4 regions of the Teredinibacter haidensis genome follow, and region 2 is predicted to be linked to each of the others. Evidence: predicted binding sites of a transcription regulator. Region 2 holds the regulator's gene; each other region holds the start of a gene.
What was found. The regulator PhoB, encoded in region 2, activates phosphate uptake and scavenging genes when phosphate is short. The targets are predictions, from matches to a motif close to TGTCATAAANNTGTAACA.
Positions count from the first base shown of each region.

Region 1: H5715_RS04180 (esterase-like activity of phytase family protein) is a predicted target of PhoB. The motif match lies at 3,755-3,772, and genes of this name have one in related genera.
Region 3: H5715_RS12655 (TIGR00153 family protein) is a predicted target of PhoB. The motif match lies at 4,116-4,133, and genes of this name have one in related genera.
Region 4: H5715_RS15865 (DUF3015 family protein) is a predicted target of PhoB. The motif match lies at 3,085-3,102, and genes of this name have one in related genera.

Region 1 is NZ_CP060084.1:1,021,959-1,030,022, forward strand. It holds gene H5715_RS04160 (DUF748 domain-containing protein) at 1-832, opposite strand, end outside; gene H5715_RS04165 (MerR family transcriptional regulator) at 1,144-1,665, shown strand; gene mnmL (tRNA modification radical SAM protein MnmL/YtqA) at 1,715-2,620, opposite strand; gene H5715_RS04175 (CZB domain-containing protein) at 2,704-3,540, opposite strand; gene H5715_RS04180 (esterase-like activity of phytase family protein) at 3,825-6,386, shown strand; gene miaA (tRNA (adenosine(37)-N6)-dimethylallyltransferase MiaA) at 6,613-7,497, opposite strand.
Region 2 is NZ_CP060084.1:3,740,671-3,748,734, reverse strand. It holds gene H5715_RS15120 (aminoacyl-tRNA deacylase and HDOD domain-containing protein) at 1-548, shown strand, start outside; gene H5715_RS15115 (sugar efflux transporter) at 671-1,843, shown strand; gene H5715_RS15110 (DUF502 domain-containing protein) at 1,852-2,517, opposite strand; gene H5715_RS15105 (dicarboxylate/amino acid:cation symporter) at 2,688-3,971, opposite strand; gene H5715_RS15100 (HU family DNA-binding protein) at 3,995-4,297, opposite strand; gene ubiA (4-hydroxybenzoate octaprenyltransferase) at 4,360-5,238, shown strand; gene phoB (phosphate regulon transcriptional regulator PhoB) at 5,468-6,175, shown strand; gene phoR (phosphate regulon sensor histidine kinase PhoR) at 6,194-7,504, shown strand; gene H5715_RS15080 (GNAT family N-acetyltransferase) at 7,527-8,064, shown strand, end outside.
Region 3 is NZ_CP060084.1:3,180,761-3,188,824, reverse strand. It holds gene msrP (protein-methionine-sulfoxide reductase catalytic subunit MsrP) at 1-878, opposite strand, end outside; gene H5715_RS12685 (acyl-CoA thioesterase) at 936-1,445, opposite strand; gene H5715_RS12680 (DUF4404 family protein) at 1,523-1,786, opposite strand; gene hpf (ribosome hibernation-promoting factor, HPF/YfiA family) at 1,852-2,160, opposite strand; gene H5715_RS12670 (DUF3820 family protein) at 2,397-2,624, shown strand; gene H5715_RS12665 (zinc ribbon-containing protein) at 2,614-3,129, opposite strand; gene H5715_RS12660 (class I SAM-dependent methyltransferase) at 3,258-4,025, shown strand; gene H5715_RS12655 (TIGR00153 family protein) at 4,193-4,873, shown strand; gene H5715_RS12650 (inorganic phosphate transporter) at 4,916-6,193, shown strand; gene H5715_RS12645 (efflux RND transporter permease subunit) at 6,667-8,064, shown strand, end outside.
Region 4 is NZ_CP060084.1:3,924,021-3,932,084, reverse strand. It holds gene H5715_RS15875 (DeoR/GlpR family DNA-binding transcription regulator) at 329-1,105, shown strand; gene glmS (glutamine--fructose-6-phosphate transaminase (isomerizing)) at 1,167-2,999, shown strand; gene H5715_RS15865 (DUF3015 family protein) at 3,266-3,763, shown strand; partial or broken gene H5715_RS20675 (DUF7843 domain-containing protein) at 3,814-4,152, shown strand; gene H5715_RS15860 (Lnb N-terminal periplasmic domain-containing protein) at 4,189-5,706, shown strand; gene H5715_RS20430 (RHS repeat-associated core domain-containing protein) at 6,402-7,196, shown strand; gene H5715_RS15850 (hypothetical protein) at 7,219-7,695, shown strand.

The DNA.
Region 1 (8,064 bases), 2.2 Mb from region 2:
CATCGTCCGCGTAGCGAATATTCTCCAGGGTTAACGTGCTGTCTTGCAGTTCGGCGGATAACTGGTTGCCGTTAAGGGTTCCCTTGAATTTCAGTTGAAGCGATGCAAAGCCGGAATAATTTTGTGGATCGGGTAAAAAAATATGGGTATCGCGCAAGTTAAACTTATTGAGAGTCATATCTCCCACAACCGATATCTTCTCTCCAGCCCTGCTTAGGGATAGGTTCGCATTGAGTTGTGAATCGTTGATGCCAAGTCGAATGCTAGTTTCGGCATTTAAGGCGTCGCTCGTAAGGTGAATATTGGAAAGTGTGATGCTGTTTAGGTATAGATTGTTGTTGGCATTCTCGTAGTTAATAAGGATGTGAGATTCCGCAATGCTTAGCTTGGGAATGGTTATCGCGAAGGCAGTCGGTTTCTCGGTAATAGATGGGGCGGGCGCTTTTTCTACATCTTTGGAGCTGGCTATCGAGAATCCGGCTACCGACAGTAAACTACCGACTTTGGTGAGCTGCGTGTCCAACCCGCTTAGTGTTAATTGCTCGACTTTAATGTGTTTTTTTAACAGAGGCCAGAAGGCCAGATCGGCAACCGCCTTGGGGATTTTCAGTACGGTTTTATCGCTAGTGAACATCTTTAGCTCAGTAACCGTTATCTTTAAGAGAAAAATATTAATTCTTACACGGCTTTCTTCATCCAACTGCAAGTTGTGTTCGGCCAAAAAATCGGCAGCGGCCCATCGGGTGATGGTTGGGCTGAGCATCCATATTAAGGCCCACGTGGCGACCACAAGGGCGGTAAGGTACAAGCTGAGGTTTCTAAAAAGTCGCATAAACAATGAGGCGTAGAATGCGCCATCTCCCTGTTGTGTTTTGAAAGAGGATTATAGGAGGTTTTTGTATCGCAACCTACAGGTAGCGTTTTCGTTGCGTAGATATGGATTATTGGGTCGATCCTTTTCCCATACTTCGTGGTGTCCTAAAGAATAGTGGCCTGCTTTGCGAGCGTTAAGCCCTATTGGGCGTTAGAAGAAAAAACATTCCTGAAGCGAAACCATGACAATGGAATTCTTTCCAATAAAGGGTTGACCCGTCTATTGCTTAAGGGTTCAAACTGCGCGCTCGATCAACAGTGGAGGGCAATATGCTAACCGTTACTCAGGTGGCGAATCGATACGGTATCTCTCGCTCGACCATTCTCTACTACGAGAAGGCGGGGCTGCTACAGCCTGCCTGCCGCTCGGATAATGGTTACCGCTGGTATGGAGAGAGCGAGATGGAAAAGCTTAAAGCGATCTTATCGTATCGTTCACTTGGGCTGCCAGTGCAGAAATTGTCCGAGATGGTGAATCGAAACAGTGAAGCCGCACAAGAGTACGCCTTGCGTGAGCAATTTATGGCCCTCGAGACCGAGATAGCCAATTTGCGAATGCAGCAGCAGGCAATTGTGCAGTTACTTAACGCACATGAAATTCTGGAGGACAAAATGATTACTAAAGAACGTTGGGTGGAAATTATGACCGCCGCAGGTTTGGGTGATGAGGAGATGCGTAACTGGCATAAGAAGTTTGAACAAATGGAGCCTGACGCGCATCAGGAATTTTTAGAATCACTGCAAATTGATGAGGAAGAGATAAAACAAATTCGCACTTGGTCTGCGGGTTAAATTATCGGGCACAGGGATGTGCCCGTCACCCCTATATTTTTAGCCTGCCTCAACACTTTGAACCCTGACTGCCTGTGCCTGCCAGTTTTTTCGATATGGCCACCATCGACGACCAGCGATCGCCACACCAATCGGGCGCCAGTAAAACGGGGGGGCGTCCTTTGGCGGTAACGCGGTGGTAAATAATATCTTTTGGCGTGTGCTGAATAATGTCGACCGCAGCTTGAGTATACTCTTCTTCAGCCATTATCCGTAAACGCCCAGCTCGCCAGGTGCGCGCCATAGCGCTGCCTTCAACAATATGTAATGGGTGTAGTTTTAAGCCCTGTACGCCGGTTTCCAATACTTGTGCTAACGTTTTCCGGTATTCAGCCGTCCCTTCTCCTGGTAAGCCCAATATAAGATGGCAACAAATATTGATGTTATAGCTTTTCGCTTTGGCAACGGCTTGCTGGTAGCAGGTGAAGTCATGGCCGCGATTAATGCGTCTTAAGGTGTGGTCGTGAGCTGTTTGTAATCCCAGTTCCAACCACACTTCTTTCCCTTGCTCTTGGTAGTCCGCCAGTAGTGCTAATACTTCATCGCTGAGACAGTCGGGCCGTGTGCCGACACAAATCCCTACAATATCGGGCTCCTGCAAAGCCTGTTGGTACATCTTTTTTAGGTGCTGAATTTCACCATAGGTACTGCTATAGGCTTGAAAATAGGCAAGGTATTTGATGTTACTGTGTTTGAGTTCCTGCTTGCGTAATGCTAGCTGGTCTGCCACCGGTAGCAAGTGTTGCTCTGGCTTAACGAAGGAATCCATATTGCAGAAAGTACAGCCGCCCCGGCCGATAGAGCCATCGCGGTTTGGACAAGAAAAGCTGCCATCTACCGTGAGCTTGCGAACACGCTCGCCAAAGCGTTCTTTAAGGTGATTACTGATGGTGTTGACGTAGAGATTGAGTTGCACTGGTTTTGTTGATCCGTATGGGGTAATAGTATGTTTCGTACCCCTATCCGGCGGTGTTGCCGACGGTCTAGCGTTTTATACGGTTAACCGAAATCTTCAACCGTTTCTTTCAGTAGTTTGTGGGGCACAATATTTAGGAATAATTCGGCGTTTTGTGTTTGGAAAAAACCGTCGTAACCGCCGAAGTCTCCTTGTTGCTGGCTTTGGTCAGGCAGCCAGGATGCTGCTGAAAACTCTTTAATATCACTGATCTGCTCAAGCTCCAGGGCGAAGATTTTACCACCATCCTCCAGCACCAGAACAACCGGTTTGGTCAAATCTTTAAGACGTGCGGTGGCTTGGTCAAACAGTTCCAGCAGATGGTGCAGGGTGGTATCCCGGGTTTTGTTCAGGATCTCAATGGCGTCCTCGATTCGATGATCATCGTGAGCCATGGAGAGTAGTCGGTCTGCAATGGAATGTATGAGCTTATGGGGTTTGTCAAAAAGGGACAAAATGGATTCCATTTCGCTGTCTTCTGGTTTGTACTGGTCGTACCAAATGCCGAAGGCACATTGATGGGAGTCTCTAGCCTTGTCGAAATGAGCGCCAGTGCGAATACTGTGCTCCAATGCATTTATCCAGTCGATGTGGTCCTGCCGTCTTGTCTCCAGTAGTTTAATCAGTTCAACACTCTCGTTGGTCTTTTCCTCTGCGCCAACAATCTTATTCAGCGGGTAGAGACCTATGGCTTTACCGTCAAAGTCAAAAACCGAGTTTGCCGCGCCATTATGGCCTGGGACTGTACGAGTACTGAGAGAGGACAACGCAGCGATGTAACGCACATGGTGCACGGAGAGAGCGAAATGCATATCGCCAGCCTTGAACGTTAGGTACGAACCAGCGTTATGAGTGTCGGTAGTAACCGCTTGCTGCTCCATCTTACCTCTCTAGCGTGTTATTAGATGATTGAAATCTATCTCTTTAATGTAGTACAAATCCTTGTGTTGGCTAGGGGGTAAGTCTTGGCTGAAGGATGAACCGGTATTGTTATTACTGGGTTTATTGCAGTTGAGCGTCAGTATTGTGTCGGTTTTATTTCGGAGTTGTTACGGTTATTGTGGATCAATAGAAAAGCGGGATCGATTTCACCTTTGTCATCCTTTTGTCATCTAGTTCTCGTAGATATACGCGCTTCATACAATTTAGAAAGGGCGACCGGGTTATGGGAAAAACACAATTACTGAAAATACTGGCAGTTACAGCCGCATTGGGCTTATCGGCCTGTTCGGGGGATGACGGTAAAGATGGCGCGTCTGGCACGCAGGGTCCTCAAGGTATCGCAGGGCTTGATGGCACCAATGGCGTAAATGCGTCCGATGGTGCGAATGGCGTGAGCGGGTTAAACAGCTTGGTTAACTTTGTCGATCTGCCTGCGGGCAATGCGATGTGCTTTAAAGGCGGAGTTAAGATTGAGAGTGGTTTAGATGCTGATGCTGATGGCGTTCTTAGCTCGAGCGAAGTGACAGACGAGCGTTATACGTGTGCGCCTTCTTTGGTGAATTCGGAAAAGAATTTTAATCGTATTGCCAGCTTCCCCATTTGTACGCAAATTGACCCGACGTGTAATACCGATACCGAAACGGCGGCCGAGATTATTGCGGTTTCTGAGGATGGGAATAGCTTAATCTATTCCGATAGTCCTGGTGAAAGTGTGGGCTTTGTCGATATTTCTGATCCTGCAGCCCCAAAGGCTGATGGAATTTTGGCGCTTTCTGGCGAGCCTACTTCTGTAGCGGTAAAAGGGGGCTATGCCCTGGTGGGCGTTAACACCTCCGCAGACTATGTGGAGGTTTCAGGCTCTCTGGCTGTTGTGAATATTACTACCAAAGCATTGGCTGCCAGCATTGACTTAGGTGGTCAGCCAGATTCCATTGCGGTCAGCCCGGACGGACAATACGCGGCTGTAGTGATTGAGAACGAGCGCGACGAAGATTTGGGGGATGGCAATCCACCACAATTGCCTGCCGGTACTTTAATTATCGTTAATACATCTTCCACCGATCCCAGTAATTGGACCACGTCAGTCGTTGATCTTACCGGTGTCGCCGATCTTTTCCCTAGCGACCCAGAACCAGAATACGTAGACATTAACTCGGATAATATTGCCGTTGTAACCCTTCAGGAAAATAATCACCTCATTCTGGTCGATTTATCTGACGGCAGTATTTTGAATGATTTCTCTGCGGGTTCTGTAAACCTAGCAAACATCGATACCGAAGAGGAAGATTCGGCAATAATCAGTCAAACCGAATCGGAAGATGCCGTTGTTCGGGAGCCGGATGGTGTTGCCTGGATTACCAACGAATACTTTGCTACCGCTGATGAAGGTGATATGGATGGCGGCAGTCGTGGTTTTACCATCTTCAATACGGCTGGGGATGTTGTATGGAACTCCGGTGCATCGCTGGATCATATGGCGGCTAGATTTGGTCATTATCCAGATGGTCGTTCCGGTAACAAAGGTAACGAGCCGGAAAACGTGGAAATGGGTGTGTTTGGTGAAGACCGTTACCTATTTGTCAATTCCGAGCGTTCCAGCCTGGTATTTGTTTACGATGTAGCCAATCCAGAAAAGCCTGTATTCAAACAGGTTTTACCCGCTGGATCGGGTCCAGAAGGTGGCTTGGCCATTCCTTCACGTAACCTCTTAGCGGTTGCCAGTGAAGTTGATGATCGGGGCGATAAAATTCGTTCGGTAATCAACCTTTACCAATACAACACTCTGCCTGCGAGTTATCCAACCCTTCAGTCGGTCAATCGTATAAGTGGTACTCCCATTCCCTGGAGCGCGATGTCTGGTCTGTCTGCCGATCCGTTGAACGATTCGGTTCTCTACGCAGTGGAAGACAGCTTTTATGGTTCTAATCGTATCTTTACTCTGGATGTTAGCGCCACACCGGCGGTTGTGACTGCCGAGACGAAACTGATAGACAGTAAGGATGTGTTCGCCGCTATTACAACCTCTGGTGCTACGGATGATGATGCGAGCTTTGACGCTGTAGATTTGGCAGCATTAATTAATGCCAATGCAACGGTAAATATCGACCCGGAAGGTATCGCTAAGGCGTCTGATGGTGGGTTCTGGGTGGCTTCCGAAGGTGCGGGAACTATCACGGACACCGACGAGCGCCCTATAAAATCTCTTAACTTCGTTTTTAAAACTGATGCCAATGGCGTAATTGAAAAGGTTATTACGCTGCCTGACGCCGTTAATGCCATGCAGGTACGCTTTGGCTTTGAAGGTGTTGCTGAGTACAACGGCAAGCTCTATGTCATTGTGCAGCGAGCTTGGGGCGGTGAGGCCAATCCCCGTATCGGTATCTACGACATCGCCGGTGAAAGCTGGGAATTCGTCTACTATCCTCTGGATGCTGCGGAATCTCAAGACGGTGGTTGGGTAGGTCTTTCGGATATCACGTCTTTGAGCAACGGCAAATTTCTGATTGTTGAGCGCGATAATAAAGCGGGTCCGGATGCGGCTATCAAGCGGCTTTACAGTATTGATCTTACTGCTCACACAGCTGGCGAAACAGTGACCAAGGCCTTGGTACGTGATTTAATCAGCGCGGGTGACTTGGCCGCGACGGGCGCATTGACCTACGAGAAAATTGAGGGTTCTGCCGTTATGGCCAATGGAGATGTGTATATCATCAATGATAATGACGGTGTGGACGATAACAGTGGTGAGACTCAGCTGATCAATCTGGGCAATATACTCAAATAAACGAAACTTATAGATCCTTAAATGAAGCCGGTGAGTTATGACACTGGCTTTTTTTGAACGAATTTTATGACCAACAAACTAGAGGAATTAATTTGGGCTCTTCTTATCGAGAGAGATTCAATAACCTTCGCTTTGTCGAGCCATTCAAAAACTTCATTTCTTGAGATGCGGCTTGGTATGGAAGCTCCAGAAAGGCAGCCGCTGCATCGTCTCTGGGAGTCCAGCTTCAGGGCAGGTTATGGCCATCAAGCCATTCGATCTTTGTGCCTTTTCGCTCCATTCGTCTAAACCATTTTTCCTGTTGTTTACAAAAGGTGTGAATGGCGGAATTGAGCTTCTGGTACATGTCGTTGCGATTAATTTCTCCCTTTAAGTACGCAGCCACAAAACGGTATTCCAGGCCATAAAAATGCAAGGTTTCCCAGCTGACGCCTTGTTCGTGAAGCTGCGCGACTTCTTCGATTAACCCTTGCTCAAGTCGCTGTTTGAGGCGGAGGGTAATACGCTGCCTTAATTCCTCTCGGCTCCATTTAATACCGAAGATAATGGGATTTATCTTCGGAAGAGCTTTGGTGGGGGAGGGCGCGTTCCTTTCAGCATCTGCGATTTCTATTGCACGCACTACGCGCGCGCGCTCAATTAGATCTGTTGTGTTATGAGGCGTTGGATTCAGTTCGATCAAATACTGAACAAGTTGCTCGTGGGTTTTGTCGGCCAGCGTTTTTCTGAGCACCTCATTTATAGGTGCATGAGTGAACTGATACTGCTCGATAATTGATTCAAGGTATAACCCGGTACCACCGACGAGAAATGGCAGCCGGTTGTTCTGGTGTATGGCGTTAAATGCCGCGCAAAAAGCTTGTTGAAACTCAAAGACATTAAATTCGTATCCCGGGTCGACAATATCAATCAAATGGTAAGGGGTATCACCATATTCGTCCAGGTCCTTACCACTGCCGATATCCATACCTCGATACACTTGCCGTGAGTCTGCCGAAATTATTTCGCCATTGTTTTCCCGCGCTAGCCGCACGCCGAGTGCCGTTTTGCCCGAAGCGGTTGGGCCGAGTACAACGACCAGGTTAGTGTTCGGTGGTATATAAATAGCCATTTATCAATATTTAGTTGGTTTATAGTTTTGTGTAGCTAGCGTCTTGGAGCGGTTAAAAGTCACTATTCTCAGCAAAGCTTCTACCTATGCTGTGTTTCTGAGGCTTCCTCCCTAGGGGATAGGGGAGTGACCTGCTTGTACATGCGGGCCCTAGCGCTGGTAGCCCGATATTGTCGACGGGAACAGCTCAAAAGTCTACACCCGTGGCAGTATTGAGGCTGACAGGAGATGTCGATGACAAATTTGAAGGTTGTCGAGAAACCTTTACGAAAACCTTTCTTTCGCATTATTCCTAACTTTTAAATAGATGGATAACAGCATTATTGATAATGATGCGCGCAGATTTGTATGTGTCGACGATATCTGAATCTTTAGGTGGTGCTGGACGCAAGCAATAAGTGCACTGCAGAATTATAGAAAGTACTGGTCCATAAATTTGTACGCAGTGGTGGTGTCGACATGTTTTCCAGTGTAAAAAAATATCGATTTTTTTACACGGTGGTATGTCCAAATACGATCGGGGAAAATATAGTCATATAAAGTAGATTCGATCGGATCGTTTTAGAT
Region 2 (8,064 bases):
CTCATATTACCCGCTACTGGCGCAGTGCGGTCTATACCGCAGCCGCAGTTGAAGGTTTGGTAACCAGCATCGATCGTGTACACAGGCCGGGTTTCGGCATGGCCTATTTGTCGGGCCTGCTCAATAACTTTGGCTATCTGCTACTGGCAGAAATTTTCCCTCCCTACTGGACAAATATCGAGCGCTTGAGCAAAGCGAACCCCCATGTACCCATGGCCGCCATAGAACAGCATCTGCTTGGCGTAACAGGAAACCAGGCCTCCTCATGGTTAATGGATAACTGGAATATGCCTGATGAAGTGGTCGTTGCCCTGCGCCAGCAGCATAACCCCCAATATGCCGGTGAAAATGCTGTCTATGCCAAGCTTGTTCACGTCGCACATAATATGCTTTGCAATGCGGGTTTTGGCGCTTGCATATCACGACCTATCGCCCCGCAGATATTCGAAGAGCTGCATTTGGATGCAGAGACGGCTCGTATCACGATTGAAAATATTCTTGAATCCGGCATAGAGCTGGATGCAATTGCCGACAAAATGCATGGCTAGCTGATCCTTTTGCTCGCGTGTCCACTCCGTTTTATTTTTTGGTGGGCACTAACCTCCCCCTCTTGAGTTTGTGTTCACAAGTAACTGCGTAGAATTCGCAGATATTATTAGCGCGCGGGTTAGTGGCATTGCAAAAATTTTCATTATTATCGGCACCTTCCGTGCTCACCTATCTGGTGTCTCTTCTGGTGGGTTGTCTTTACGCGCTGATTGTTCCAACGCTGAGTGTTTTTCTTGCCAATGAGCTGCAAGTCAGGCCTGTGCTCATTGGTCTGTTTTTTGTCTCCATGGCGCTCACCGCCATTGTTTATGGCCAATCCATTGCGCTTTGGTCCGATAAATTTGCTGACCGTCGTTTACTGATCGCGCTGGGAATGGTTGCCGGTGGTTTTGCCTGCTTCGGTTTTGCTTATTCGCGTTCATTTGCCACGGTGTTGCTAACAGCGGTAACCCTGTTTAGTTTGTCGTTTATTGCCGCCGCGCAAATGGTGGCCCTGTCTCGTGAATATGCAGATCAATATCTGCCAGCGAATCAGAACCGAATTTTTAACTCCGCTGTTCGCGCCTGCATTGCGTTTGCGTGGATGCTCGGGCCGCCACTAGGCTTTGGTTTAATGAGCTGGGTGGGTTTTAGTCTGCACTATACCGCAATAGGAATCGGCTATTTTATTGTGGCCATTGTTGCATTTTTTTTATTGCCGAAGGTTAAAAAAGTCGAGCTTCAGGACAACGATGAGGTACCCAATAACCGTCGTTGGATTATTTTTGTTGCAGCGATGGGCTTTTCGTTTTTGTACGCGGCTAATCAATGCTATCTGGTAACGCTGCCTCTTTTTTTAGAGGAAGGTTTAGCCGTAAGCAGCAGCAAAGCGGGATGGATTTTTGGAACCGCTGCGGGGCTGGAAATCCCTTTTATGATTTTTGCCGGTTGGTTAGGTGGGCGCTATCCGTTAATGCCATTAATTCGTGTTGGCGCGGTTTCCGCCATCGTGTTGAATTTGGGTGTGTGGCACGCAACGGATTTGTGGCAACTGTTTTCTCTGCAAATATTTAATGCAGTTTTTATAGGATTTGTCGCCGGTTTGGGTATGAGCTGGTTTCAGGATGAACTGCCAGGGCGAACGGGGACGGCATCTACACTGTATTTAAATTGCATGAACTTGGGCAATGTTATTGGCAGTATCTTCTTCGCGTTGTTTGCCGAGTTATACGGGTATCGCGAAATATTTGCCGTTAATGTTTCTATTTGTGCGCTTGCTTTAATCCTGTTTATTTTTGTTAATCACCGAAAATAAAAATGCGACTATTTAAAATAGTCCGGCGAAGTAACACCCATCGACATATAAATATTGACTAGCCCGTCAAAACCAAAACCGACTTTTTCGACCCAGTCTACTGGCACATACAATATTGCCCCGCCAAAAGGTACCGGAGCCGTGGGGATAATAATAGAATAGTAAAATTGGTTTTGAAAACATATTGGATGAGGGTTGGTTAACAGAGCGAGTACAGCCGTACCCTTACGGTCGCCACCAAAAAAACACATTACGGCAGACATACTTTTAAATTCGGCGTTGTCTTGCTTGTCGAAAATGGCCATTAATTTGGATAGTGTTTGGTAAATAGAGCGCACAAGTGGAACGCGGTTGATCAGTCCTGAGGTAAGCGCGCGAAAATGATTTTTTAAGCCAGCTTCGACGGCCACGCCCAATAGGTATACAACTAGAACCACGCTGCCCAAACCAATGGCGTAGGCGGTTATTTCCGTGGTAACGAAGTTAAGCCCAATGGATCCGAGTACTCCGCCGACAAAACTGTCGGGGCCAAGATAACGGTGTACCATTTCGCCAAACCATACAATCACGACAAGAGTAAGGGCCAGCGGCAGGGCCGCGAGAAGCCCTGCAAAAAATGTTTTTCCTAAATTGCTTAATAGGCCGGGTCTGACATCTGTTGGGGGCTGCTCCATCGTGTCCTTCTATTATCGCGTTGGGGTGTTGAAAGCATACAGGGAAAGAAGATAGAAATGCTACGCTCTCGGCTATTACCTGAATCTATACAAGGTAGAGCTGTGCGTTCGGTTATCAACCCAAACGCACGCTACTCAACCGTTGTTTTTCGCAGCAAGCGATAAATAAGCTAGCGGGCTATATGAGTCTCCTCTCCCTCTGTTCGTGCCACAAAGGTGGCGCAGCAGCTATCGCTAAAAATATTAACCGCTGTACGCAACATATCGAGTATCCGGTCTGTTACCAGCAGTAGGCCAATACCTTCTGCGGGGAGACCGACTGCGGCCAGAATAACGGCGATTGCCACGAGGCTGGCTGCGGGGATGCCGGCGACTCCAATGGAGGTGAGCAGAGCAATGATCACAATGGTGAATTGCGTGGCGAAGGTGAGATCCAGCCCGTAAGCTTGTGCAATAAACATGGCCGCGACGCACTCATAGAGGGCGGTGCCATCCATATTAATAGTGGCGCCCAGCGGCAGCACAAATGAGGTTGTGCGATTTGAAGCTCCTATATTTTTTTCCATACATTCCATACTGACGGGCAGGGTGCCGGACGAGGAAGCCGTTGAAAAAGCGGTTAGCAGTGCTGGAGCCATACCGCGGAGTTGCCCCCAAGGGTTCACCCGGGCAATGTACTTCAGCATAAGCGGCATGGTAATGAATGTGTGAGCCGCCAGGGCCAGAAGGACGGTAATAAAAAATATCATCAGCGGTTTAAATGAGGCGAGCCCGGTAGAGGCAACGGTATTGCCCACCAGGCCAAAAACGCCAATGGGGGTGAACTTCATAATAAACAGGGTGATCCCCATCATGGTATCGAATATCCCCTGCCATACGTTCAGCAGGGTTTCCTTGTACTGGCTTTCGATACGGGTCATAAAAAAGCCGAACAGGAGGCCGAAACAAATTAAGCCCAGCATTTGGCCTTCGGCGGCGGCCTTCACGATATTGGCTGGCAGCATACGGTGAAATACCGCAGCAATATCACCGGTGCCACGACCTTCAATTTTTTCCAGCGTGGAACTAAGTTCTTCGCTATTGCCTAAATTCAAAAGATCTTTGGCGGGCTCACCGTTGATAATTCCCGGCGTTAGCAGGTTGACAACTAGTAAGCCGGTCAGGATGGCCATCAGGCTGGAGGCCATATAAAAACCCAGTGTTTTGCCCCCCAGGCGACCTAAATCACTCCCTTGCCCCAGCGTTGCGACGCCGCTGATAATGGATGACAGAATCAGTGGAACAATAATCATCTTTAAGCCGTTTAAAAACAGTTTGCCCACAAACTGCATGCCGTTCTGGACATGGGCGCCTGCGGCAATCTCATTTTGGTTTAAAGAATTAACAATCAAGCCGCATATTATCGCGGCGACAATAGCGATTAGAATTTGCCAGTGCAGGGGTAGTTTAAGCATGGTGTCTCCGCGTGTTGTTTTAGTTATTCGCCAGTGAAAAGCTGCGAACGCAGTTTGCTGCCCGCTTTAAACTGTACCTGTTTTTTTGCCGGGATGTGTATGGGTTGGCCTGTTTTTGGATTTTTCCCGTTGCGCGCCGCACGTTCTTTTACCAGGAAGGAGCCAAACCCTATTAGCTGAATACCCTCCCCTCGCGCTAAAGTATTGGTGATCTGCTCGAGCATCGAAGCGACGACATCGTCTGCCTGAAGCGGGCTAAGTCCGGTAGATTCGACTACCGCCGCAACCAGTTCGGATTTGCGCATGGTGGTTTCTCCTGTAAACACGGGTAGAATATCGGCTTTCTGAAAAACACTCTGGAGCCTGGGGACGGGATTCCCTTGTAATGATGACCGACACTGTGCCGCAAGCTGTTAATAAATTCAAAAGTTATACGCGTCTGATGCGCCTCAACCGGCCCATTGGCATTTATCTTGTGTTGTGGCCAACGCTTTGGGCGCTGTGGCTGGCGGCAGAGGGTGTTCCGCGAGTAGAGGTATTACTGATATTTATAGTGGGTGTTGTGTTGATGCGCTCGGCGGGCTGCGTCATTAACGACTATGCTGATCGCCGTGTTGACGGCCACGTGGAGCGTACTAGAAAGCGGCCGCTGGTACTCGGAGAGGTTACGCCAGCCGAGGCTGCGGGCCTCTTTGTTGGCCTAAGTTTCTGCGCTTTTGTACTGGTGTTGTTTACCAACCGGCTTACGATCTACCTTTCCTTTGCCGGGCTTATATTGGCGTTTTGCTACCCATACATGAAGCGCTACACCCACCTACCACAAGTAGTGCTGGGAGCAGCGTTTGCCTGGGCGGTGCCCATGGCCTTTGCGGCGCAGACTGGGGAGCTAAGCACTGATATTTGGGTGCTCTACACGGCGGTGGTACTTTGGACCGTGGCCTACGATACCTTTTATGCCATGGTTGATCGGGAAGATGATTTAAAAATTGGCGTAAAGTCCACGGCCATTCTCTTTGGCGATCAGGATCGTGTCATTACCGCCTGCCTACAGTTTATGGTGGTGATCTCCCTGGGGATGACCGGGCAGAAGTTCCAATTGGGCTGGATCTACGATCTTTCAGTACTGGTGGCCGGTGGTTTTATGGTGTATCAGCAGTATTTGATTCGCAAGCGCGAGCGGGAAGCCTGTTTTCAGGCCTTTCTCAACAACAATTGGGTTGGAATAGTCGTTTTTATCGGTATTGTTCTGGACTATGCGCTGCTCTAGCTCAGGCTGTTTTTGGCGTTTTTTGTCCAGTTATTCGAGATCGAGTAAATTAATCACACTCATTTGCCATGATTACAGTGGATGTCATAAAAGCGTAATAAAACCTTTATTTAATTCGCACTGGCGATTCTCCTTAGTTTCGCCACCTATCCGGGGCTAAACAGGTTATCTGCCAGGGCTCGGCAAGCTTGTATTGATTGAGATGCTTTTTAAGCAAGGTGAAACCTTCATGGTTGAGAAGAAAATACTGGTTGTTGACGACGAGCGTGCTATTCGCGATATGTTGCGTGTGGCACTGGAAATGGCCGAGTACTCGGTGCAGGAAGCTGGCGATGCCCAGGAAGCGCACCGAATCATTGTAGATACCCGCCCCGATTTGATTCTGCTGGATTGGATGATGCCCGGCATTAGTGGTATCGAGCTGGCTCGCCGTTTGAAAAGCGAAGAGACCACCCGCGAAATCCCCATCATTATGCTTACCGCCAAAGGTGAAGAGGATAATAAGATTCAAGGCCTGGAGCTTGGCGCGGATGACTACATCACCAAGCCGTTTTCTCCACGTGAACTGGTTGCGCGTTTGCGTGCGGTCATGCGCCGCAGCGATTCTCTTTCGAGTGGTGATCCTATCAGTGTCGAAGGCCTTTGCCTCGACCCCACTAGCCACCGCGTCACCATTAGCAACAGCCCCGTGCAACTGGGGCCAACCGAATATCGCCTACTGGAGTTTTTTCTTACGCACCAGGAAAGGGTATACTCGCGCAATCAATTGCTAGACTACGTATGGGGCGGCAATGTGTACGTGGAAGAACGTACCGTGGATGTCCATATCCGCCGCTTGCGGAAAGCGTTGAAGACCGAAGATCACGACCGCCTAGTACAAACTGTTCGCGGCGCAGGCTATCGTTTTTCCAACAAATTCCTGGCTACCACAGAATAACGGGAAACCTGACTTTTCATGTTTCGTAAAGGTATAGCCACCGAACTTCGGTGGCTTTTGGTGTATTTGTGCGTTGCGTTTGCCGTGGGTATCCTTATGGACGCCGTGTGGCCCTGTTTGCTGCTGGGAACGCTGTGCTATCTGGGTTGGATGATGTGCCAGATACGCCGGCTGGAAACCTGGGTAAGCGATACCCGTTTGCAAGGCCAGCGGGAGAACACCCTCCCTGGAATATGGGGCGAAGTTGCCGAAGATATCGAGCTAATTCTCAAGCGCAACGAAAAGGAAAAACAGCGCTTGAAGGAGGTTGTTTTCCGTATTCAGGAGATGACGGCAGCGCTCACCGACAGTGTGATTATTGTCGACAAACGCGACAATATTGAATGGTGGAACAAAGCGGCCGAGCGCCAGTTGGATTTCGAACCCCAGGATATTGGCCGTAAACTTACCAACTATGTGCGTCACCCCCGTTTTATAGCCTACTACGAAAGCAATGTTTATGACGAACCGCTGGAGCTGACTTCCAGCCGTCATGAAGGCCAATTTCTGCAATTTCATATTCACCGCTTTGGCGATGGCGATCGTTTGATCATTGTCCGTGATGTCACCCGTGTCACTAACTTGGAGTGCATGCGTAAAGATTTTGTCGCCAACGTATCTCACGAGTTGCGAACGCCATTAACGGTGCTCAGTGGCTATCTGGAAACGCTCTCCGATTCGCGTGAGATGCCATCCAGCTGGTTGCGTGCTTTCGACCAAATGCAGGATCAAACCAAGCGAATGACGCTCCTTATTACCGACCTCCTTATGCTTTCGCGTCTGGAAACAGATGATCGTGAGCAGGGTCAGGAACCCGTCAAGATTCTGCCGCTACTAGAACAAATTGTCGCTGATGCCAAAGTCATCAGCGGCGAGCGAGCACATATATTTCGCATCGATTGTGCTCCCAATGTTCAGTTAATGGGTATTGAAGGAGAGCTGCGCAGCGCCTTTGCCAACCTGGTATATAACGCTGTAAATTACACTCCGGGCGGACGTAAAATTTCTATACTAGTGGATCTCAATCCGCTTGAACTGGTGGTGAAAGTGAAAGACTGCGGCGATGGCATCGATGCACGGCATCTGCCGCGCTTAACCGAGCGCTTTTATCGTGTTGATAGCGGTCGCTCGCGGGAAGCGGGCGGTACTGGGCTGGGCTTGTCCATTGTTAAGCATATTCTACTGCGTCATGATGCCGATCTGCGAATTAAAAGCAAGCTGAAGAAGGGCAGTACCTTTGCCTGTCATTTCCCGTTAAAACGCTTTATCGATAGCGTTGTAGAGGCCTGATACTGGCTGCAGGAGGAAGGTTATGCAGGCCAGATTTCTAACATCTATTTCTGAATTAAGCGAAGAACAGTGGTCGGCCCTATGGTCTACCGACTACCCCTTTATTTCCCACGCCTTCCTCTCGGTATTGGAAGACTCTGGCTGCACCACGGTAAAAACCGGTTGGCTGCCTTGCCATCTTATACTGGAAGAACATAACACCCTGCTTGCAGCGATGCCTCTGTATCAAAAAGAGCATTCCTATGGCGAATATGTTTTCGATTGGGGTTGGGCCGACGCGTACCATCGAGCGGGCTTGAATTATTATCCCAAATTACTGTGTGCGATTCCGTTCACTCCGGCGACGGGGCCGCGCGTGGGTTTTTCCGCGGGCTTAACGTCACAGGACAAAAATTCCTGTATGGAAATAATGGAAGCGGCGATACAAAAACGCTTAGGTGAGATCGGTGGTTCTGGCTTTCACTGTTTGTTTCCGTCATCAGAAAACCGTGCTCTATTCGACGCAGGTAATACTGTCGAGCGACAGGGTTGTCAGTTTCACTGGTTTAATGATGGCTATA
Region 3 (8,064 bases), 560 kb from region 2:
CGGCGTTCGCGCTTTTGGCTCCACCGGGGGTGGTTGGCATTGGGATTCACATTGGAATAAAAACCGTATTCCTCTGGTGCAATCATATTCCAGCTGGTTTGGGGTTCTGTTTTGGTAAAACGAATTTTGACAATGGATTTAATACTTTTGAAACCATATTTCCAGGGCACAACCAACCGAATAGGTGCGCCATTCTGATTGGGGAGTGATTTGCCGTAGAGCCCGACCGCCATAAAACTGAGCGGGTGCATTGCTTCGTCCATACGCAGACCCTCGCGGTAGGGCCAGGCTATGGTTTTGCGTTTTTGTCCTGGCAGGGGGAGGTCTGCGTTGTACAGGGTTTCAAAGGCTACATATTTGGCATCGCTGGTCGGTTCGAAGCGTTTCAGCAGGTCGGCCAGGGGAAAACCCGTCCACGGAATAACCATCGACCAGGCTTCTACGCATCGCAGTTTGTATATACGCTCTTCCAGCTCGTGCCCCGCCAGAATTTGTTCTAGGGTGAAGTGGCCGGGTTTTGCACATTCCCCCTCAACGGCAATACTCCAGGGCGTGGTTTGCAGCGCTGAAGCGCGCTCTACCGGATCAGTCTTGGCGGTACCCAACTCATAGAAGTTGTTGTATTGGGTTATATCGTTGTACGGGGTTAAGGGCTCGGGGTGTGTGTGGGTACGCTTGGCTACAGTCAGTTTCTGCTGTAACTCGGAGGCCTTTGCCTGTGCCAGTTGTGGTAAATAGCTGGCAAGCCCGATCGCACTACTTGCGCTTAGTCCAATAAAGTTACGCCGTGAAAGGTATAACTGCTCGCTGGTAACATCGTTTTCAGTAAGACCGTAGTGGCGATATTGGGGAATAAGCGGCCAGCGTAATTTGGGCATAAAGTGCTCTCGATAACAGGCAGAGGTTCTTTATAGAATAGCCTGCCGGGGCAAAGTTCATTCTTTTGGGAATTTTATTGAGCAATTCTCCTTGGAAAGCTTTTGCGCTTCGACAGAAAAATCCAGCGTTTTACGGAGCTGTTTGAATTCTTCGCCATGTTGACGCTTGGCCTGCTTGCGGTATTTACCCTGAATAAAACGTCGGATCTCGGTTTCGCTCTGCAGTATCAGACCAGGGACATGCACCGGCTTTCGTGTCTCTTCGTCTAGCGCAACCATGCTGAAGTAGGAGGTATTGGTGTGTTTGCTCAGGCCCTGCTTAAAATCTTCTGATTCGACGCGGATGCCCACCTCCATGGATGAGCGACCCACATAGTTTACCGAGGCATATAGTGTGAGCAGTTCGCCCACTTCCACGGGGTTAAGGAAGTTGACCGAATCAACAGAGGCGGTTACACAATAGCTTTTTGCGTGGCTGGCTGCACAGGTGTAAGCGATTTTATCCATTAGCGAGAGAATTATGCCGCCATGGACTTTGCCGCCAAAGTTGGCGTAGGAGGGTACCATCAGTTCTTTCAGAATAACTTGGGAATCTTTTACGGAACGGAATTGTTCAGTCACAGTAATACTCAATGTCGGTGAATTTAGATGCCCATTTTACTCAGGGAATCAATAATGTCGCGTATATAACGTTCGGCAATGGGGTGGCTAACGGCGAAGCGAGACTCCAGATTTGCGAGCAGGTCGGTGATTTCATTGCTGCTTCGCGTGCGTTCGATAACCTCCTGCAGGTTGGAACCCAGGTTTTCCAGCAGTTCCAGCGCTTCAACATCCGGGTTGTCGGCGTTGCTTAGCTCGTCGAGCAATTGGTTGGCGAGAGACTTGATGTTGCGGCTTTCGTCTGTCATGACTCTAACCTCATTTGGGTGGGGGCTGGGGAGGGCTGACAAGCCCTCCCATTCTTTTAATAAGCTTAGGTAGCAGGTTTTTCATGTAGGTTTGATTTAACCGAACCTTTGCGGTGGGAAAGGGCTGCCTCAAGTTTTTTAGCGGTTCCTGCAATGGCGGCATAGAGGTCTTCGTTCGAGGCGTGAACAGATACCGAAGCACCTAGGTATTGGGTTTGGGCCTCTACTTTTTGTTCGTGTCTTTCTACCGTGAGAATAACGGATAGGGCGTCCAGTTGAGGGAAGTGGCTTTGTACTTTGGTGAACTTATGATTTACAGATTCGCGAATACCTTCAGTGATTTCGACATGACGTCCAGAAATATTAATTTGCATAGAACCTTTCCTGTTTTTGTGCTTGAGCGCCGGGGAAGGCGCCCGTGGTAGGGGGTAAAAGAAGTATTGCCCCATGTATCTAAACTTATGGTGTTACGGGCAGTTTTTCAAGCTCTCCTGTCATGCTGTGTGACACTATTGTTAACGTTAAGTTGTTTTTTCTCGCTGTTTTGGCCTTGTCACAGCAGTATTTGTGGTGCAATGTTGCGCCCTGTTTTCACCTAGTGGAGTCGCCCATGCTGGATAAAAATCACCTTATCAAGCTCGCAAATATGACTATGCCCTTTGGACGGTATCAGGGCAGGGTGCTGATCGATTTGCCAGAAGAGTATTTGTTGTGGTTTTCACACAAAGGGTTCCCCTCTGGAGAGTTGGGGCAAATGCTTGCCCTGGCATTGGAGATTAAGATTAACGGTCAGGAAGCCGTGCTGGATCCTCTGCGCGATTATCCGGCTATTCACTAGTGCTACAACTCTCTCGCACGAAATCGGTACCTCTACAGCCGGAACAGGGTGGAATATTGCCAGTTTTCTTGAAATGCATTTCCTTGCCGCACTGGCGGCAGCGTAAGACTCCGGGGGCTGTCACCTGCCCTGTGTGGTAGCTGGAGCCCGATTCGGCCCACTCGGCCAGACGTGAAAATAAATCGCTGGCCCCGTGTGCCAGTTGTGCGGTTAAATCCAGAAAGCCGGCTTGCAGGTTTTCGCTTTTAAGCTTGATTTTTGCCTGCTCGCTAAGAGTGTGGAAGTGTTTTGCTGATTGCTCCAGGTCGCGTCGCAGGTAATACTTCAGGTGGGCGCTCTCCTTTTGAGTAATGTCGCCTACCTTAACGAAGTGCTCCCGAGCTGCTTCTATAGCCGTTTCCAATGCTTCCAGGGTTTTCTCGCTGGACTCTGAAAACAGCTCTCTGGCTTTGGAGGCCATTTTTTCGTAGCTTTGGGCCAGCGTTTTGTCATCCTTATCATTCATATTGGGTGTCTCGCACTGGAGAATATGACAGCTTTCATTAAAGTGTAGTCAATACTCCATATTGTCACCCTATCCGTATTATTATTTCGTCCCTTGCCATCAACACAATAAATAAAGGAGACGTAGCGATGAAAATGAAACTACTTATAGCCCTGAGCCTGTCTGCAGCAATGCTATGCAGTGCGCCAGTATTTGCGGACGGACACGTCGCGCTCAAGGTCAAACTTCAAGCGGCTATGGCCGATAAAAACCGCCCGGAAAAGCATGTACAGCGCGACGCAAACCGCAAGCCGCTGGAAACTCTTAGCTTTTTTGGTCTGAAGGACGATATGTCCGTTGTGGAGCTGGTGCCGGGCGGTGGCTGGTACACCCGCATATTGGCGCCAACTTTGCGGGAAAAAGGTAAACTGTATGTCGCTTATGGTGCCAATTGGATGGGCGACCTTCTCCAGCAGCCCGGTTTTGAAAATGTCACTCTGCTGGCTGCAGAGAGCAAGCTGTATAAGCCGGACGGCGAGCGGTTCTATAAATTGGAAAATATCGCAAGCAAAGCGACCAACGTCGATATGGTGCTTACCTTTCGCAATTACCATAATTTCGATGAAACCAGTCGTAAACTGCTTAACGATGAGGTCTACCGCATGCTAAAAGTCGGTGGCATTTACGGCGTGGTTGACCATACCCGTCGCCATATGGAGCCCCTCAACGGTGAAAACGGCCGTCGATTTGACCCAGTACTGGCGATCAAGGAGATTCAGGCGGCAGGTTTTGAATTGGTGGACTATTCCGAGCTGCACTACAAGCCAGTTGATGAGCTGAAGTACGAAGTTGGGAATAAGAATGTTACCGGCCGTACTGACCGTTTTACGCTAAAGTTTAAAAAAGTACAGAAATAGGTTGTGTCTGGGGGGATTATCGTTTCACCAATACAACTTAAGCCGGGTTTTTACTGCTTGGGATTTGGTTGTTATTGATCAAAATTTGACTGCCACAAATGTGAAATATTTCTGTACTATTCGCACCTGTAGCCATTTGGCCAAGAAGTGAAACCCGGAAAATGATTATGAAAATAAAAAATCCTCTCACCGAGATGTTTGGCCGTTCACCCATCAAGCCGATGGAAGAACATATGACAGTATCAAAAAAGGCCGCTGAAAAGCTACTGGCCTTTTACGAGGCGAGTATTGCTAACAACTGGGAGGAGGCCGAGGCGTGTTACAACCGAATTAGCGAGTTGGAACACCGCGGCGACGAGCTGAAAAAGCAGATACGTCTGCACCTGCCTAAAAATCTGTTTTTACCAGTTCCCCGTTCAGACCTTCTCGATCTGCTAACCAAGCAAGACAAAATCGCCAATCGCTGCAAAGACATTTCGGGTTTGATGTTGGGCAGAAAAATGGTGATTCCTGGGCCGTTACAGGCCACTGTACGCGAGTATTTTGGCAGTGCTGTGGCAACTGTCGAGCAGGCTCACAAAGCCATTAATGAGTTGGACGAATTGCTGGAAACGGGTTTTGGTGGTCGCGAGCTGGATATCGTTGAGCGTATGGTCAGCGAGCTGAACGATCTGGAGCAAACCACCGACAACCAACAAATAGATATCCGCGCTGGCTTGTTTAAGCTGGAAGCTGAACTGCCGCCGGTAGAAGTCATCTTTTTATACCGCATTATCGAGGAAATTGGTGATCTTGCCGACAGAGCCCAGCGCACAGGCCAGCGCTTACTGCAGCTATTAGCTCGTTAACCTCTCATCTGAATTCTGAAATAAAAATCATGAGGAAACTTCATGTCAATTTTGGCTGAATACGGCACCATTTTGCTGGTGCTGGGCTGTATATTTTGTGTTTTTATGGCCTGGGGAGTGGGCGCTAACGATGTGGCCAATGCCATGGGGACCTCTGTGGGTTCAGGTGCATTAACCATTAGACAAGCGATTATGATCGCGATGGTGTTTGAATTTCTCGGAGCGTATCTGGCCGGGGGTGAAGTCACCTCTACCGTGCGCAAGGGGATAATCGATCCGGCCGTAATGGAGACCGTGCCACATCTGTTGGTGTACGGCATGCTTAGTTCGCTGCTAGCGGCGGGTGTATGGCTTGTTATCGCCAGTATTCTTGGTTGGCCTGTATCCACAACTCACTCCATTGTGGGAGCAATTGTTGGCTTTGCTTCAGTGGGAATCTCGGCGGATATCGTTGCCTGGGGAAAGGTGGGCACGATTGTCGCCAGCTGGGTAGTTTCACCGGTACTGGCGGGGAGTATGTCCTTCCTGTTATTTAAAAGCGTGCAGTGGCTAATTTTTAGCAAGCAAGACCCTGAGGCTGCGGCCCGCCGTTTTATTCCTGTCTATATGTTTCTGGTAGGGTTTTTGATCTCCATGGTAACCATGCTTAAAGGACTCAAGCATGTGCTGAAAGACAATGGGCTGAAACTGAGCTACCTGCAAAATCTCAGTATTGCCTTGGTGTTAGGGCTTATCGTTGCGGCCATTGGTTGTTACTTCCTGCGTCGTGTGGATACCAGCGGCGAAGTGGATCCGGATAATCGCTATGCCAACGTTGAAAAAACCTTTGCCGTGCTTATGATCTTCACCGCCTGCTCCATGGCTTTTGCTCATGGTTCTAATGATGTGGCCAATGCCGTTGGCCCATTGGCCGCAGTGGTAAGCGTGATTAAGTCTGGCGCTATTGAGTCGAAGTCAGCAATGCCCGGTTGGGTGTTGCTGCTGGGTGGTTTCGGCATTGTAGTTGGTCTGGCGAGCTACGGTTACAAAGTGATTGCCACTATCGGACGAAAAATTACCGAGCTTACCCCAAGTCGTGGTTTTGCCGCAGAGCTGGGTGCCGCCGGTACCGTTGTTGTGGCTTCCGGTATGGGGCTGCCCATCTCTACCACTCATACGCTGGTTGGCGCAGTTCTCGGTGTCGGTTTAGCTCGCGGAATCGGCGCGCTTAATCTGGGTGTGATTGGTTCAATTTTTATGTCCTGGATTGTAACGCTGCCCGCTGGCGCCTGCCTTGCGATAGTGTTTTTCTTTTTGTTTAAAAGCATTTTTGGAGCCTAATGTCGTATTTCGGGCGCATGGAAGCGCCTAGTCCTTCTCCTTAATATTGTTCTCACGCTAATTCATCTCCAGCTCCGCCGGTTTTATCCCACGTCCTTATACGTCACCGCATAGGTCCTTTTTAGGCAGCGCATTCAAACCGCCTTAACCAAGACAATATTGTCAGGCAAGAGCGATCTCGCCGTGGAAAATGAAATTGTTTTTATCGGCGATTAAATTCTGTCGCACAACAACACACAAACAATTTCCAGCCAATGCTTCGCTTGCGTGTGTTTGTTCTATTGTTTTGCAGTGTGATGGGAAAACGGATTTTCTGAACTATTTACCCGCCAAAATTCCGCCGGGCACTTGCAATATGAACGTTGTTTACATATATTCACGGCGTATATTTACGGTGTGTATATTTTGGTGCCATCACGTTTCTTGTCGGTTTCGACAGGGATTTTTCGTACATGGAGTGGGAGTTCACCACAATGAATCGATTTAGCCTGATCTGGGCAAGCTGGGTTGTGAAATACCGGTTTGCGATATTACTGATAACCGCGTTGCTAGTCGCCTTAGCGCCGCTATCGTTTAATCGTCTGTATCACGACAATTCAAATGAAAGTTATTTCGTCGAAAACGACCCCAACCTCGTTTCATTTAATAAGTTGGTCGACCGTTTTGGAGACCCGGAATACCTCATTCTCGGTATCGAAGCGAGAGAGCAGGATGAAGATGTCTTTAACGTAGAAACGATTCAAATGGTTCATGCGTTGACCGAGTTTCTGGAAGATCATCGTCACGTTACGCAGGTACGATCTCTGAGTAAATACCAATATACTCACGATGATAATGGGATGATGGCCACGGATGATTTGTTTGAATATGTGGAAGACCTGGCGGAGGAACCAGAGTTGTTGGCCGATGCTCGCGAGATTATGGCGGGCGAAAAACTGGCGCTGGATTTATTATTAACGAGCGATTTTAAGCATACCCAGGTCATGGCGCGTACGACCTATCGCCCAGGCGAAAATGCGCACAATGTAGAGTTGACACAAGAGCTGCGCAATTTTGTAGATGCTCAAGGCTATCGCGATCAGGGTTTTAATATCCATATGTCTGGTATGCCGGTCATCGGCGAACGTTTCGAAACTCTAACGCAAACGGATATGGCCTGGATCAACCCCACCATGGGTATCATTATGGTGGTGATTTTATTTATTATCTTCCGGTCATTTTTTGCAATGAGCATTCCCCTCGTCGTGATATTAATGACAATGCTACTAGTGACCAGTATTCAAGGATGGTTGAAATTCCCCTTTACAGCAGTGAACTCAGCACTTATTCCCACCGTAATTATTCTCAGTATTGGTACTTGTGTGCATGTACTCGTGGAGTTTTTTCAGTTTCGCTATTCTGGAAAGACGCCAAAAGAGGCTGCCCAGGGTACCGTAAATGATCTTTTCTATGCGGTTTTATTTACCTGTGTAACAACCGCCTTGGGTTTTATTGCATTATCGGTTACAGAGTTAAAACCGGTACGAGAGTTTGCTCTGCTGGCAGCAATTTCGCCGCTTATTATCTTTTCGCTCGCAATGAGCACGCTACCCGCAATACTGAGTTTTGTACCTTGGGTTCCACGCAGCCAGAAAAATCGCATAACCGCAGATAAGAGCCAAACGGTTGAAACGATCCTCACGCGAGAGCAGGGCGCAAAAGAAACTCCAATGCTATGGCTTACGCACCACATACCTTTTTTCACGCTGAAGCATCGTCGCTGGATAGCCGCAGTCGGCGCGCTGATTACCCTTTTTAGTTTATACAGTGTTTCCCATATTCGAGTGGATGCAAACGTTGTCAATTATTTTAAAAAGGACAGTTGGATAAAC
Region 4 (8,064 bases), 180 kb from region 2:
TATGAACGTGTTTGTGAACGATAGGCCTTGTGCAGTCGACAGAATTAGAGGGCGAAACTTGTTTCGCTTCCTTTCCTTTTAATGCCCTGCACGCCTGTTTGAAAATTTCACTGTTATTATTTAGCATTAAGCGTGCCAATAAAATAACAACAAGGAAAACAAGGGGTTATGCGCGCCTTCAGAATAAAATATGCGCCAAATGGTAAAATTGTCGACAGTTGCTGTCGAGTTTTTTTATGATTAAATTGGTGTGCTACACAGAAAATTTCTTGTTATTTTGTTTCGAAGCGATAGAATATCTTTCGTTTCGAAACTTATGGCGTAAGCAATGCACAAACGAAATACACAGCAGCGTCGGCGCGCTATTATCGACAAGCTCAATGCCGAGGGCGAATTAAGCGTTGAAGTGCTTGCGCAGGAACACGGTACATCTGAGGTGACCATCCGCAAAGATCTAGCGGCGTTGGAAGCCAGTGGTTTATTGCTGCGAAAATACGGCGGCGCGGTACCTGTTCCGAAGGAGATGGAATTGGTTTCCACTGCAGAAGCGATAGAAAAAGTATCGAAGCAAAAGCAAGCCATCGCAAAGGCGGCCGCAAAGCTTATCCGCGATCATAACCGCATAATTATCGATGCAGGCCAAACCACAGCGGCACTTTTGCCCGAGCTGGCAAACAAGCTAGGCCTTGTGGTTATGACCAATTCCCTCAACGTTGCCAATGCCCTTCGTGAGCTTGAAAATGAGCCCACCCTGCTGATGACCGGTGGCACATGGGATACACAGTCGGAAGCCTTTCAGGGGCAGTTGGCGGAAGAAGTTTTGCGCTCCTACGATTTTGATCAGCTGTTTATTGGTGCCGACGGTATAGACCCCGAGCGCGGCACCACAACGTATAACGAGCTATACAGCCTAAGCCGCGTAATGGCAGAAGTCTCCCGCGAGGTCGTTGTGGTTGTAGAGTCTGAAAAAGTCGGTCGAAAAATTCATAATCTGGAGTTGGCCTGGACAGATATCGATCTACTGGTAACGGACGATAAATTATCCAGCGCGATTAAAAAAGAAATTCAGGCACAGGGCGTAAAAGTCGTGTGCGCAAAAGTTTAAACAACTATTGTCAGTTGGGTTAACGAAGTGACCCCAGCGATTGCAAAAAAAGGAAAAGACTATGTGTGGAATTGTCGGGGCGGTAGCCCAACGAGACGTTGTTGAAATACTGATTGAAGGTCTGCGACGCCTCGAGTATCGCGGTTATGATTCAGCGGGTGTTGCCATTATTGGTAAAGATGGTGAACTGCAGCGTTTGCGGCGCCTGGGTAAAGTAAAAGAACTGGCAGATGCCGTAGAGTTAAACCCTGCCGCCGGTGGAACCGGTATTGCTCACACGCGCTGGGCAACGCACGGCGAGCCTAGTGAGCGCAATGCACACCCGCATGTTTCCAGTGAAAAAATTGCCGTTGTTCACAACGGTATTATCGAAAATCATGCGCTCTTGCGCGAGAAGCTGCAGGCCGATGGTTACCGCTTTGAATCCGATACTGATACCGAAGTGATCGCCCACCTGGTTGAAAAAGAATTAAAAGCGGCAGGTAGTTTACTTGAGGCGGTGAAAAATGCCGTTCCCCAGTTGGAGGGAGCTTATGGTACCGTGATTATGGACAGGGAAGATGCCTCTCGCGTTGTTGTTGCACGCTCGGGCAGCCCTCTGGTTATTGGCCTGGGTATTGGTGAAAACTTTATTGCCTCGGACCAGTTGGCCCTGCTGCCGGTTACCCGTCGTTTTATCTTTTTGGAAGAAGGCGATGTTGCCGAAATTACCCGTAAAACCATTGATATTATCGATAAAGAGGGTAATCCGGTAGAGCGGGAGATTCACGAATCCAATGTCAGTTACGATGCGGGCGATAAAGGCCAGTACCGGCACTACATGCTTAAAGAAATTCACGAGCAGCCTAATTGCGTTATCAATACCTTAGATGGCCGTTTAAGTGAAACAACCGTACTAGACGAAACATTTGGTAATGGTGCGGCGGAGCTGTTCAAAAAAGTGCAGCATGTGCAAATCGTTGCCTGCGGCACCAGCTACCATTCCGGCATGGTCGCGCGCTACTGGCTGGAGCAGCTCGCCGGTGTGAGTTGTAATGTCGAAATCGCATCGGAATTTCGCTATCGAAAATCCTTTGTGCAGCCCAACAGCCTATTAATTACCATTTCCCAGTCCGGTGAAACGGCCGATACCCTAGCCGCGCTGCGCCTGGCAAAAGAATTGGGTTATCTCGGATCATTAACCATTTGTAATGTTGCGGGCTCATCCCTGGTGCGCGAATCCGATCTTGCCTTTATGACACGAGCCGGAGCAGAAATTGGCGTTGCTTCTACAAAAGCGTTTACAACACAGCTGGTTGGTTTGGCGATGTTGGTTATGGCTCTGGGCAAATACAATGGCCTAAGCGTAGAACAGCAAAAAGAGCTGACCGAAGCTATGAAGAGCCTACCAGCGAAGCTGGAAGAATCTTTAGCGCTGGCGGAAAGTATTGAAGGATTGGCAGAAGAGTTTGCCGATAAAAATCACGCATTATTTTTGGGCCGTGGTGATCAATACCCCATCGCAATGGAAGGCGCGCTGAAACTGAAAGAAATTTCCTATATTCACGCTGAGGCCTACGCTGCTGGAGAGTTAAAGCACGGTCCTCTCGCACTAATCGATGCAGAAATGCCGATTATTGTTGTAGCACCGAATAATGACTTGTTGGAAAAACTAAAATCCAATGTCGAAGAAGTGCGCGCGCGCGGCGGCATTTTGTACGTATTCGCAGATGAAAACGCACGCTTTAAAAGTGATGACACCATGCGAGTGATAAATGTGCCGCACATTCACGAATGGCTAGCGCCAATCCTCTACACCATACCACTACAGTTACTGTCCTATTACGTTGCCATTATTAAAGGAACAGATGTTGATCAGCCTCGCAATCTGGCGAAATCTGTAACGGTTGAATAGTTTCTAGGAGGCGTTTGAAGATCGTCTGAGAGAGTAAAACAGCCGGCTTTGATTGTGTTGAGGCCGGAGGGAAGTGTTAGAGAATAGTTATAAATTTGAAATAGAACAGAAATTCGGCGTTTACTTTGGTCATAAGTAGGTGTTTTTTAATGAATTTTGTTGTGTCGTCATGGACGTTGCTCTAGTATTCTGGGTGCCAAACATTAAACTCTAGGATATAGATATTTATATGGCGCTTAGAAACCTGACAATAATTAGGAAATAAAATGATAAAGAGTATTAGTAAGGTGTTAATTGGCGGTCTTATTTTCGCTAGTGCGATTTCTGCAACTGCAGCGGAATCTACCAAGAAGGAAGATATTGCAAATTTCTTAGCTGATTGCGGTATTGGTGGAGCAATATTCAAGCACGACGTGGGTGGAGTTTTGTCCAATATTATTTGGGATTTCGGACTGACGGCAACGACGTCTTTTGTTTCTTCTCCAGAAACCTGCGAAGGTGTTGACGTTGCAGCGGCTGAATTTATTCATCAAACTTATGTAAACCTGACGGAAGAAACTGCCGCCGGTGAAGGCGCTCATCTGGCAACACTGATGGATTTGTATGCTTGCGATGGTTCGGCAGAAGCTGAAGCCTTAAGTACTATTCGTAGCCAATTTTCCGGTGCTGTAAACGAAAGTAGTTACGGTAAAGCAACCGACCAAGAAAAAGCTCAAACATATTTCACCATTGTAAAATCTTCTGTAGCGTCCTGCCAGGCATAACAATGGAAAAGGCCAGGCATGTCCTGGTCTTTACTCTTTAGCAACTCCCTATGCGATTAACGTTTTTAAGCTTCATTGCCATATTGGCATTCTATTCCCCTCAAAGCCTATCCGACCCAAATAGCAAGCAAAGTGAAGCAGGCTATGCATTATTTAAAAAAGCCAAAGATCTAAAGCTTCACGAGCACCGGGTTTGGCACAAGCTTATCCACTACAATTCTCTGGATACTAAGAACACTCGAAAAAGTGAAATAAAAACAAAAAACTTTTTCCTTTCAGAGCAAGGATCCGTAGACGCTCAAAGCGAGTTAAAGGCAACAATACAGGCGTTTTTTGAGGTTATACCAGATAATCGTAATGAGCATGCTAGATGCCGATACCCTGCTCGCTATAATTGGTTGATGCTCGCATTGGACTGGCGAGGCGTGGATATTCCGATTGAATCCTGTAGTGAATTTTGGAAGTGGAGCCATGAAGGGGATATCAAGGAAGCGAGTTTATTCTTCGCTAACGGCTTTATGGAAAACCCAGCATCATTTTTTGGGCACGCAATTTTGCGGTTGAGCACCAATAAAAGTGTAACGAGTGGATTACTGGCAAATACAGTGGACTATGGAGCTATCATTCCCGAAAACGAAAATGCTCTAATCTATATTACTAAAGGAGTCTTTGGTGGATATGAAGCAGGGTACTCCGACGGTAATTTCTACCGGCAAAACTATAATTATGGCGAAATTCAATTACGTGATTTGTGGGAATATGAATTAAATTTAACAGACGATCAAGTTTGGTTGTTAACAACTCACTTGTGGGAGTTGGTGCCGAATAAATTCACATATTTTTTTACATATAAAAACTGTGGTACCGCAATCGCAGATTTAATTGAACTTATCATTCCCGAGTTAGAGCTATATAACCGTCGGGCTCTATGGGTATTGCCGCCGGAAATTTTTCGGTCACTGTATGAAGCTAGCGATACTAATAAAATAGTAAAAAATATTAATTATCATCCCTCTCGCCTAACGAAGTTCAAATACAATTTTGAAAATCTAACATTGCTGCAGGCGCAGGCATTTACGGATTTCATTTCTTACGACTACCATATTTTTGAAACACTAACAGAGCAGGAAAAGAAGCTTGTTCTTACTGTTGCATTGGACTATTTTCAGCTTCTAAAAATAAGGGATTTCGACCGAGAATATGTGGCAGAAAGAAATCGAGAGGTTCTCATAGAGAGGCTAAAATTATCTGCTGGTAATCCGCCTATGGACGGTTCACGTTACCGGAACGAAAAACCCCCTCACGAAAGTGCGCGACCCTCTTTGATCAGAGTAATGGGAGGTTATAGCGATCAGCATGAGGCATCTGTTTTGGTTCAATATAGGCCTGTTCAGTATGATTTATTGAGCCTTGACTATGGAAGGCCAAAAAACGCAGAGCTAAATATTTTTGATACAACGGTAGAAATTACGCCTGACGAAGTTCGAATAAAGAATATTGATTTTCTCAATATTCTTTCCATAAACCCAAGCATTAGCGGTTTAGAGGGAGATCGTCCGTATTCGTGGGGGCTGCGCGTAAATTATGGCCAGTACAGCTTAGGTTGCTCAACGTGTGACGTATGGAGTGCGTCGGGCGGGTATGGCCGAGCGAAAGAACTGGATAACGGTATTGTTTTTTATGGCCTCTTTGAAGCGAAGGTGCAGAGTCATTTTGAAGACCGTGGGATATTTGCGTTAGCCCCAAAAATGGGCTTTATTGGGTCTTCGAAAGCAAAATTTAAGTACGAATTCTACTACCAATTTATAGTCGATAAAGAACAAGCGGATGAAAAAATTCATTTTGAGACCCGCTACCAAATTCACAGAGACATGGATGTTCGACTCCGTTTTGAACAGCACAATGCGGTTCAGGTTTCTGCAGGGCTATCTTGGTATTGGTAGGGGTATATCGATATTGTTGACGCCGGTGCGTTTGGCTTCCTGTTGTGCTTGTCGCCTTGCGGGTGAAGGCATCGATCCGATAAAAGGGCCCGCCTCTGCTTGGATGCCGCTTGGCCTCGCGGAGTAACCACCTTGTGATGTCAGCCGAAAATCATGGCGCTTATAGTGAGCGTTACGACAGCACTAAGGATTTTCAGGATGAGTTGTATATGGACTGATTTTGGCTCCAAACCAACAGATAAAACCTTTTTAACTTCTCTACCGTTCGCGCACTCTCCCAGTGTTGATAACACAAGGCAAACTCGATTAGTGTGCGCTCTCCTCTTTCGACCCCAGTTGTGACACCCCTTGGACAGCTCTGGCCGTTCGAATTCTGCAATAAGTAGTCGTCAGTTGTACCTCTTGCATGGCGTGAAGCCCTCCCGGGTATGTTTTGCTCCAGATAGGGTACCTCTTAGGCCGCGGAACCCATCTTTAATTGAGTAAACCGGCGCTTTTAGCTGCAAACGCCAAGCTATTAGCTCGGAGCTTCAAGCTTTAATTGGGTAAATCGGAGCTTTTAGCTGCAAACGCCAAGCTATTAGCTCGGAGCTCCGAGCTCTAATTGGGTAAATCGGAGCTTTTAGCTGCAAACGCCAAGCTATTAGCTCGGAGCTTCGAGCTCTAATTGGATAAATCGGAGCTTTTAGCTTTCTATGGTTGAGTGGACGGTGTTCTTAGATGTTATTGAATTGAATGCCGATATCCATCGCACAGACACCTACAGCAACAACACATTCCAAGCCACAGACACCATTTTCATACACGCGGATCATTTAAACACGCCACGATTAGCGACGAGCCAAAGCCAAACTAAAGTGTGGGAATGGAATAGTGATGTTTTTGGAGTAGGACTGGCGAATGAAGACCCGGATAACGATACTAATCTCACAAAAATCAATCTACGATTTCCAGGACAGTATTTTGATGGGGAGAGTGGGCTGCACTATAACTACTTTAGGGATTATGATCCGACGTTGGGACGATATATACAAAGCGATCCGATTGGACTGCGGGGTGGTATCAATACTTATTCTTATGTAAACAATAATCCGCTGAGGTATATAGATCCGTATGGGTTGAGTGCTGCGGATGTTCAAAAAATCCAAGATATTTTCAATCAATCTGTTCAGGATATGGTTAATAGTGGTGATCGGTTGGATACAAGTGGTTTCTTGGGTGGTGTGGCCAATAATAATGTATCAAAAACTAACGGCTATGATTTTCTCCGCAACTTAACTGGTAAAAATACTTTGATTTGTGGGGAGCAGTGGGATCATGTATGGGATGATCTTAATGATGTTCAAAAGGGTGGGGGGGTTGATGACAATTGGGACTTTACGGATAAACCTAGCTTTGGTCACATGAGCGGGCAAGGTACATCTGAAAACCCTAGTGATCCTACCGTCTATCTTGATCCATGGAAGAATGTATTTACTACATCCAAATAATTTGAGTGGGATATTGATTGGTATGCTTATTCAAGAAAACATAGAGAACAAAATTGTACGGAACATAATGCTTGTAGCTTATTTTTGTGTGACTGCATTATGTTTATTTGGCTTGCTTGTTGCAAACAGGGTTGTGCACTTTGAGTTTATGGCATACATCATTATCCTTAATTTTATATCGATGATTTGTGTCTCAGTACTATTGAAAAGGAAGGTGGTTGCACTTGTGGTCGGAGGGGTGGTTATTCTTGGCTCTCCGGCCTATTACTTTAATGCGTATACTAATATCAAAGATGTTGAGGCTGTAAATTTTCAGATCTTAATCAGTGATGCGCAGACATTCAAGTTTTTCTCTGAAGGTAAGGCTGGAAACTTTATTCTTATTGAAGCTGTTGGAGACGATTATGTGTGCTATGGCCCTTATCAAACTAATTCAACAGAGTGTAAGCGGCTTGGTTCAAAGTTAAGGTTTCAAGCCAAGGGGTCAGGTACACTATGAAAAATAGTTAAGCCCTTTTTTTACTTTAGTTGCTTGTTGTAAGCCTCAGTCATTGTCTGGGGCTTTTTTGTTTGAATCGTTACAACCCTTTGGCAGTGGCTTGCCGCTGTATTGATTGCTTAGATTGATGCTTTAAAATCAACCCCTCTAATACACCTTGAGTCAATAATTTATCCTCTTCATCAAATTGTGTAATCGCTTCAAATTGCAACCTTAGCCGCTCGTCTGGCCCTCGTGATTCTGCACCAAAGACCAAGTCATCTAAGCTTACATGCAAAGCTTTGGTTAATTTAATTAGAGCTTTCAGAGTAGGCTGTGCAGTACCAGATTCGGAATCAAGGGGTCAGAGACACTTGAAAAATAGTTAAG